2 regions of the Halopseudomonas sp. L-58 genome follow, and region 2 is predicted to be linked to the other one. Evidence: riboswitches for the same ligand, from Rfam matches in the RefSeq annotation. Region 2 holds a riboswitch; the other holds the start of a gene.
The links. A riboswitch is a leader RNA that binds a small molecule or an ion and turns the genes downstream of it on or off. The one in region 2 is predicted to bind thiamine pyrophosphate.

Region 1: another riboswitch for thiamine pyrophosphate. It lies ahead of thiC (phosphomethylpyrimidine synthase ThiC); the one in region 2 lies ahead of AC13EY_RS04825 (sodium:solute symporter family transporter).

The regions. Positions count from the first base shown of each region.
Region 1 is NZ_JBSXON010000069.1:70,305-73,713, reverse strand. Features, by position in the region: gene waaA (lipid IV(A) 3-deoxy-D-manno-octulosonic acid transferase) at 1-162, shown strand, start outside; gene AC13EY_RS12295 (TolC family outer membrane protein) at 223-1,653, opposite strand; TPP riboswitch at 1,874-1,973, shown strand; gene thiC (phosphomethylpyrimidine synthase ThiC) at 2,047-3,409, shown strand, end outside.
Region 2 is NZ_JBSXON010000043.1:77,219-80,627, reverse strand. Features, by position in the region: gene AC13EY_RS04835 (multiheme c-type cytochrome) at 1-199, opposite strand, end outside; gene AC13EY_RS04830 (GGDEF domain-containing protein) at 277-1,203, opposite strand; TPP riboswitch at 1,378-1,498, shown strand; gene AC13EY_RS04825 (sodium:solute symporter family transporter) at 1,488-2,870, shown strand; gene AC13EY_RS04820 (flavin-containing monooxygenase) at 3,024-3,409, shown strand, end outside.

The DNA of each region.
Region 1 (3,409 bases), on a different contig from region 2:
CAGGTGGTCGCTGACGAGACAGCTCTGGCGGTCGCTGTACAGCAATGGTTGCAGGACAGCCCTGCGCGTCAGCGCGCGGGCCAGGCCGGGCAGGCAGTAGTGGCTGACAATCAGGGGGCGCTGGAGCGCTTGCTGCAGGGGATCGACCGGTTACTGCATTGAATGCTCAGAACAAACCAAAACAGCGCCCTCGGGCGCTGTTTTGGTTTTCGTGCTCCGCGTTCAGAACGTGCTGCTGTCGCCGTTGGCTGGCATGGCAGGCGGCTGCGGCTGGCCGCCCATCGACATCTGCCGGGCTTCCTCTTCGGTTGTCTGCGGGATGAAGTCCCGATCCGGGTCGTAGTTCGGGTTCAGCCACTGTGACAGGTCCTGCAGATCCTGCGGGCTGAGTGTACCGGCCGCCTGCTTCAGGCTGAGGTTGTTGATGATGTAGTTGTAGCGCACGGTGTTGTAGTCGCGCACGGTGCGGAACAGGTTGCGCTGGGCTTCCAATACATCCACCACGTTGCGTGTGCCGACTTCGTAACCGGTCTGGGTGGCGTCGAGCGCGGCCTTGGCGGAGACGATGGCCTGACGCCGTGCGGCCACTTCATCAACGCTGGAGGTGACGGTGCGGTAGAGGTTGCGCGTGCTTTCCACAACCCGGCGCAGCTGCGCCTCGCTGCTCTGCTCGGCCTGGGTCAGGCGGTAGGTCGACTCGCGCACGCGGGAGGTGGTCAGGCCGCCGGTAAACAGCGGCATGCTCAGTTCCACGCCAAAGCTGGTCAACTCTGTATCGGTGCTGGCCTGACCGGTACCGGCGATGCTGGCGCCGCCGTTGCTGTAGCGCACAAAGGCATCGACGACCGGTGCATAGCCGGCCTTGCTGCTGCGCAGGCTGTCTTCGGCGCTGTCGATGGCGTAACGGCTGGCCTGCAGGGTCAGATTCTGTTCGGCGGCGGTTTCGACCCACTGCTGCATGCTGGCCGGTGTCGGCGGCAGGATCGGCAGCTCGTGGCTAATGCCGTACAGGCTGTCGTAGTCCTGAGTGGTCAGACGGGTCAGCGCCTGGTAGCTGACGTCCAGATTGGTCTGGGCGGTCAGGCGCGCTGCGCGGGCGCTGTCGTATCCCGCCTGTGCCTCGAGGACGTCGGTGCGTGCGGACAGGCCGACTTCAAAACGCTCCCGTGCCTGCTCCAGCTGGCGGGAAAAGGCTTTTTCCTCGGCTTTTGCCGTTGCCAGGTTGTCTGAAGCGCGCAGGACGTTGAAGTAGGCCTGGGAGACCTCAAGGATCAGGTTCTGCTGGGTCGCCGAGAACTCCAGCTGGGCCTGCTGACTCACCGACTTAGCGGCCTGGTAGCTGAACCAGCGGTCAGCCCGGAACAGGGGTTGGGTAAGGCTGGCCTGATAGTAGTGGTTGGAGTATTCGTCGCCGCCTACGTTATCAATGTCGAGGTCCTGGCGTGAGGCGCCGGCGGCGACGCCGAGGTTGGGCAGCAGCTGCGAGCGGGCCTGGGGCAGGGCTTCCTGACGGGCCAGTGCATCCGCTTGTGCTGCGGCCAGGTCAGCGCTGTTGAGCACCGCCTGCTGGTAAACGGTCATCAGATCGGTATTGGCAGCGGCGTGAGCGGAAGCTCCGGCCAGCAGCAGTGCAACGGTAAGCGGACGCAACATGCACGAATCCTTCGCATGAGAGGAGGTCAGGCAAGGCTAAAAGGGTCGGGGGCCGGGGTCAAGCGGCTTTGGGGAACACAATTGGGAACAATCTGTTGTTGCGACTTTTGCTGACGTTTTCGCGGATTTTGTCAGCCATCACGGGCGCTTTGATCTGCGTGTCGGGAAGGGATATCTGTCGTGGGCTTGAGACGGTAACAGCATATCTCTAGACTGTGCGGACATCTTGACGGGGTGCTGCCTGCTTGCAGGGGGCTGAGATGATACCCGTTGAACCTGAACCGGTTAGTACCGGCGTAGGAATCGAGATCGATCGCAGGCTTCAGTCCGTCCGGGCTGGGGTGGTCGTGGTCATTCGGTTCCCTGCGCACCTCAACGCAGTGGAGCACAATAATGAACAGCACGTTGCCTGATACCGCCATCGCCACCTCTGGTGCCGACAGCGCCGCCACCCAGCCTTTCCCCAATTCCCGCAAGGTCTACCTGACCGGCTCGCGCCCGGATATCCGCGTACCCATGCGGGAAATCAGCCTGGCCGACACGCCAACCGACTTTGGTGGCGAGGCCAACGCACCGGTGCTGGTCTATGACACCTCTGGCCCCTATACCGATCCGGGTGTCAGCATCGATTTGCGCGCGGGGCTTGCCGATGTGCGCAGTGCCTGGATCAACGAACGTGGTGATACAGAAGTGTTGCCGGGGCTGACGTCCGAGTTTGGCGCCGCGCGTCTGGCTGACCCGTCACTCGACCATATGCGTTTTGCCCACGTGCGCACGCCGCGCCGCGCCAGGGCCGGCTGCAACGTGACGCAGATGCACTACGCCCGCCGCGGCATCATTACGCCGGAAATGGAGTTCGTCGCGATTCGCGAGAATATGAAGCTGCAGCAGGCGCGTGATGCGGGGCTGCTCAAGGATCAGCATGCCGGTCACAGTTTCGGCGCAAGTATTCCGAAGGAAATTACCCCCGAGTTCGTGCGCGAAGAGATCGCCCGTGGTCGAGCGATTATCCCGGCCAACATCAACCACCCGGAACTGGAGCCGATGATCATCGGCCGCAACTTCCTGGTAAAGATCAACGGCAATATCGGTAACTCGGCCCTGGGCTCCTCCATCGAGGAGGAGGTCGAGAAGATGACCTGGGGTATTCGCTGGGGCTCCGACACGGTAATGGACCTGTCGACCGGCAAGAATATTCACGAAACCCGCGAGTGGATCATCCGTAACTCGCCGGTGCCGATTGGCACCGTGCCGATCTATCAGGCGCTGGAGAAGGTTGGCGGCGTGGCCGAAGACCTGACCTGGGACATCTTCCGCGACACGCTGATCGAACAGGCTGAACAGGGCGTGGATTACTTCACCATTCACGCTGGCGTGTTGCTGCGCTATGTGCCGATGACCGCCAAACGGGTCACCGGCATCGTGTCGCGCGGTGGCTCGATCATGGCCAAGTGGTGTCTGGCGCACCACAAAGAGAATTTCCTCTATACCCACTTCGAGGACATCTGCGAAATCATGAAGGCCTACGACGTCAGCTTCTCGCTCGGCGATGGCCTGCGTCCCGGCTCCATTGCCGATGCCAACGACGAAGCCCAGTTCGGCGAGCTGGAAACCCTGGGCGAGCTGACCAAGATCGCCTGGAAGCACGATGTGCAGGTCATGATCGAAGGTCCGGGCCACGTGCCGATGCAACTGATCAAGGAGAACATGGACAAGCAGCTGGAGTGCTGCGATGAGGCACCGTTCTACACCCTGG
Region 2 (3,409 bases):
CGGCTGTGGTAACGTCAACGAAGGGCACATTTTGCTGCTCGGCGGTCAGAGCAGGCGCCTGCAAAGGGGGCTCGGCTTCCCCGGCAGTAAACCACCAGACAGCGACGGCCGAGAGAACAAGAACCAGCGGAAGCAGCAGGCGCCACAGCGGCGGTTCAGGGGCAAGGTGTCGGGCAGAGTGAGTCTTGTTACTGTCCATCGTCTGGCAACATCCCTATCGCAACAATGCGTCTTGCGGGCAACTCCGGTCGATGCAACGGTCTGACCCCGACAGCCTCAAGAGCCAATCTGTACCCAACCCTGATCCTCAATCCGGTTGCGACCCGTGCTTTTGGCTCGATAGGTTGCGATATCAGCGGTATTGAGCAGCAAATCCAGGCTGGCTTCACCGTTTTGCGACGCTGTAACCCCAAAACTGCAAGTAACCTGAATGGTCTCCTTACCGTGGCTCAACCTCAGCGCTTCGATCTTCGCTCTCAAGCGCTCCGCAAGCTCCCTCGCCTCATCCAGCCCCGTCGCCGGCAGAAGAATCGCAAACTCCTCTCCTCCGAGCCGAGCCGCAACGTCAGCGGCCCGTGTATGCTGCTTCAGCACGCCGGCAAGCGCACGCAGAACAGCGTCACCGCCAGCATGGCCAAAACGATCATTGATTTGCTTGAAGTGATCGGCATCCAGCGAAATAAGCGCCACCGGGTGCCGTTGCCTGCGCGCCTGCTCAAGCGCTGCGTTCCCCAGGGCAAATAGCGCTCGCCTGTTGGCCAACCCGGTCAGCGCGTCTTCATTGGCGAGCTGTTCTGCCTGGCGTTGCGCTTGTGTGAGCTGGTCCTGCAAGTCCTTGATGTCGGAAATGTCGGTTGCGATTTCGATTCTGACAAGACGCCCGTCCGGCCAGCGGGTTGCCTGATCACGGCACTGATACCAGCGGCCCGTGAGGGTATTGCGAAACTCCCAACGATAGACGCCGGTTGGAACTCCCTCTTCATCCAGCAGCAACGGGTTGGTGCAAAATGCGCACGGCCCTGTCTGGCCCTTCTGCAGCACCTGCCAACATTTTCGCGCACCCGGCTCCCCCCATTTCTCACGCCCGTAGGCGTTGAGAAACAGAAGCTCGAGGGTATCCATATCGGCGACATAGACCAGCGCATCAAGACTGTCGAGCACCGTCTCGATGGCAAGCCTGTCCACATTCTGGTTGTCTGGCATTTTTTTGTCTGCGGAGCTCCGGCCGGCAACGTCACCTGCACACTGTTGGCGGTGTTGCACTGATTACGCGAATCGCGTTTGCTGGTCAGACTGTGTGCAATCCGATTATGCGGCAGCTTACGTGGTCTGGCCAATCTGTGACATCATCTTGCTGTTAAACATCTATCCCACTTTATTTGTCGCCAGGGGTGTCCGGTGCCATGCATCGGGCTGAGAACACGCCATGCCCAGGCTGGCCAAACCCTGGAACCTGATCCGGATCATACCGGCGGAGGAAGCGCGACATGTTGTATCTGACGATTGCAGCCCTGGCTGCGGTTCTGCTTTTGTTTGTCTGGGTTGGTCTGCGAACCCGCCGAAACGAGGCTCTCGACGACTTTATTACGGCGCGCAATAGCCAGAACCGCTGGGCCATTGGCCTATCGTTTCTGGCCTCAGGCATGGGTGGCTGGATCCTCTTTGCTCCACCGGAAGTCGGCGTACTGGTCGGTCCCCTTGGTCTGGCCGGGTATGCGCTGGGCGCCGCCCTGCCCTTTATCGTGTTTGCCCTGTGTGGGCCCGCTATTCGTCGAAGACTGCCGGCAGGGCGAAGTATTGGCGAGTTCGCAGAGCACTGCTATGGCGGCGGCGTACGCCGCTGGGTCGGATTGATATCACTGTTGTACATGGCCTGTTTTCTGGTCGCGGAATTGACCGCCATCGGCGCCATTACCGCGATGCTGTCCGACATCAATGGCAGCCTGATTGTCATCGGCGTTGCCGTAACCACGCTGATCTATACGGCCTGGGGCGGTCTGCGGGCCAGCATGACAACCGACCGCTGGCAGGGATGGCTGCTGATTGCGCTGATGCTGCTGGTCGGCGGCGTTGCTACGACGCGGCTGCCCGCCTTCAGCCCGGATACGGCGCTTCCCGGCATACCCGCGTCGGCCGCGCTCGGCGTTGCGCTAACCCTTGTCATTGCCGTCACTGCAGCCAACCTGTTCCATCAAGGCTACTGGCAGCGGCTCTGGGCCGCGCAGGACGAAAAGGCACTGGGCCAGGGCGCGCTGATTGGCGGTGTGGCGACCATTCTGGTTGTCGCGCTGGTTGGCGGCCTCGGTATCATGACGGTCATGAGCGGTGCAGATGTTGGCTCCCCACCCATTCCGTTCTTCGCGATGCTGCGTGATGCCCCCGGCTGGCTGGCGCTGCCGGCGCTGGTGCTGGCAATCACCCTGGTTGCCTCCTCGGTCGATACCTTGCAGAACGCTATCGTGTCGCTGGCAGTCACAGAGCGAAAAGGACTGAGTCTTGCCGCTGCTCGCTGGTTTACCTTTGTTCTGATGATTCCGGTGGTGATTATCGCCCTGCAGGGCATCTCGGTTCTGCGGCTGTTTCTGATTGCCGATCTGCTTTGCGCCACTGCGGTTGTGCCGGTCCTGCTAGGCCTGTGGCAACGGATGTCACCGGCAGCTGCGATAGCGGGCGCACTGGCAGGGCTGGTCGGCGCAGTGCTGCCCGGCTGGATTGCAACTGGCAGCGCGCTTCAGGGGCTGCTGCTTGCCAGCTTCCCGGACACCGTTCCGACCCTGCCGCCGTTTCTCGGTGCCCTGGCTGCATCGGCACTGGTCAGTGTACTTTTCGCCCTCTTGCTGCCTGTCAGAAAGCCCGAACTCGCCGGCTAATCAACCGCGCAGCCGTGCCGCACGGCTGCGCACCTGCCTCCCTCTTTGGCACTAAATGCCGATTAATTTGCCGTTTTGAACCAGCCAGCCATGGGGCCTGGCTGGCAGTCTATAGTCGTCCGTACGCACCAAAAATAAAAAGAGAACAAGACGATGACCAATGAGCACTTCGATGTGCTGATTATCGGTGCCGGCCTCTCCGGTATCGGTACGGCTGTGCACATATCACAGGAATGCCCCGGCAAACGATTGGCAATCCTCGAACGCCGCCAGCGCGTTGGCGGTACATGGGACCTGTTCAGCTATCCCGGAATACGCTCCGATTCTGACATGTTCAGCTTCGGTTACGATTTCAGGCCGTGGAATGACCTGAATACACTCGCCGACGGCCAATCCATTCGTAGCTATATCAGTGAAACCGCCAGCGAGTATGGCATCGACAAACTGATCCGCTTCGGGATCGAAACCGAGCAGGCTCAGTGGTGCAGCGAGCAGCAGCAATGGATCATCAGCGCCCGGGATCTGGATACCGGTCTGGC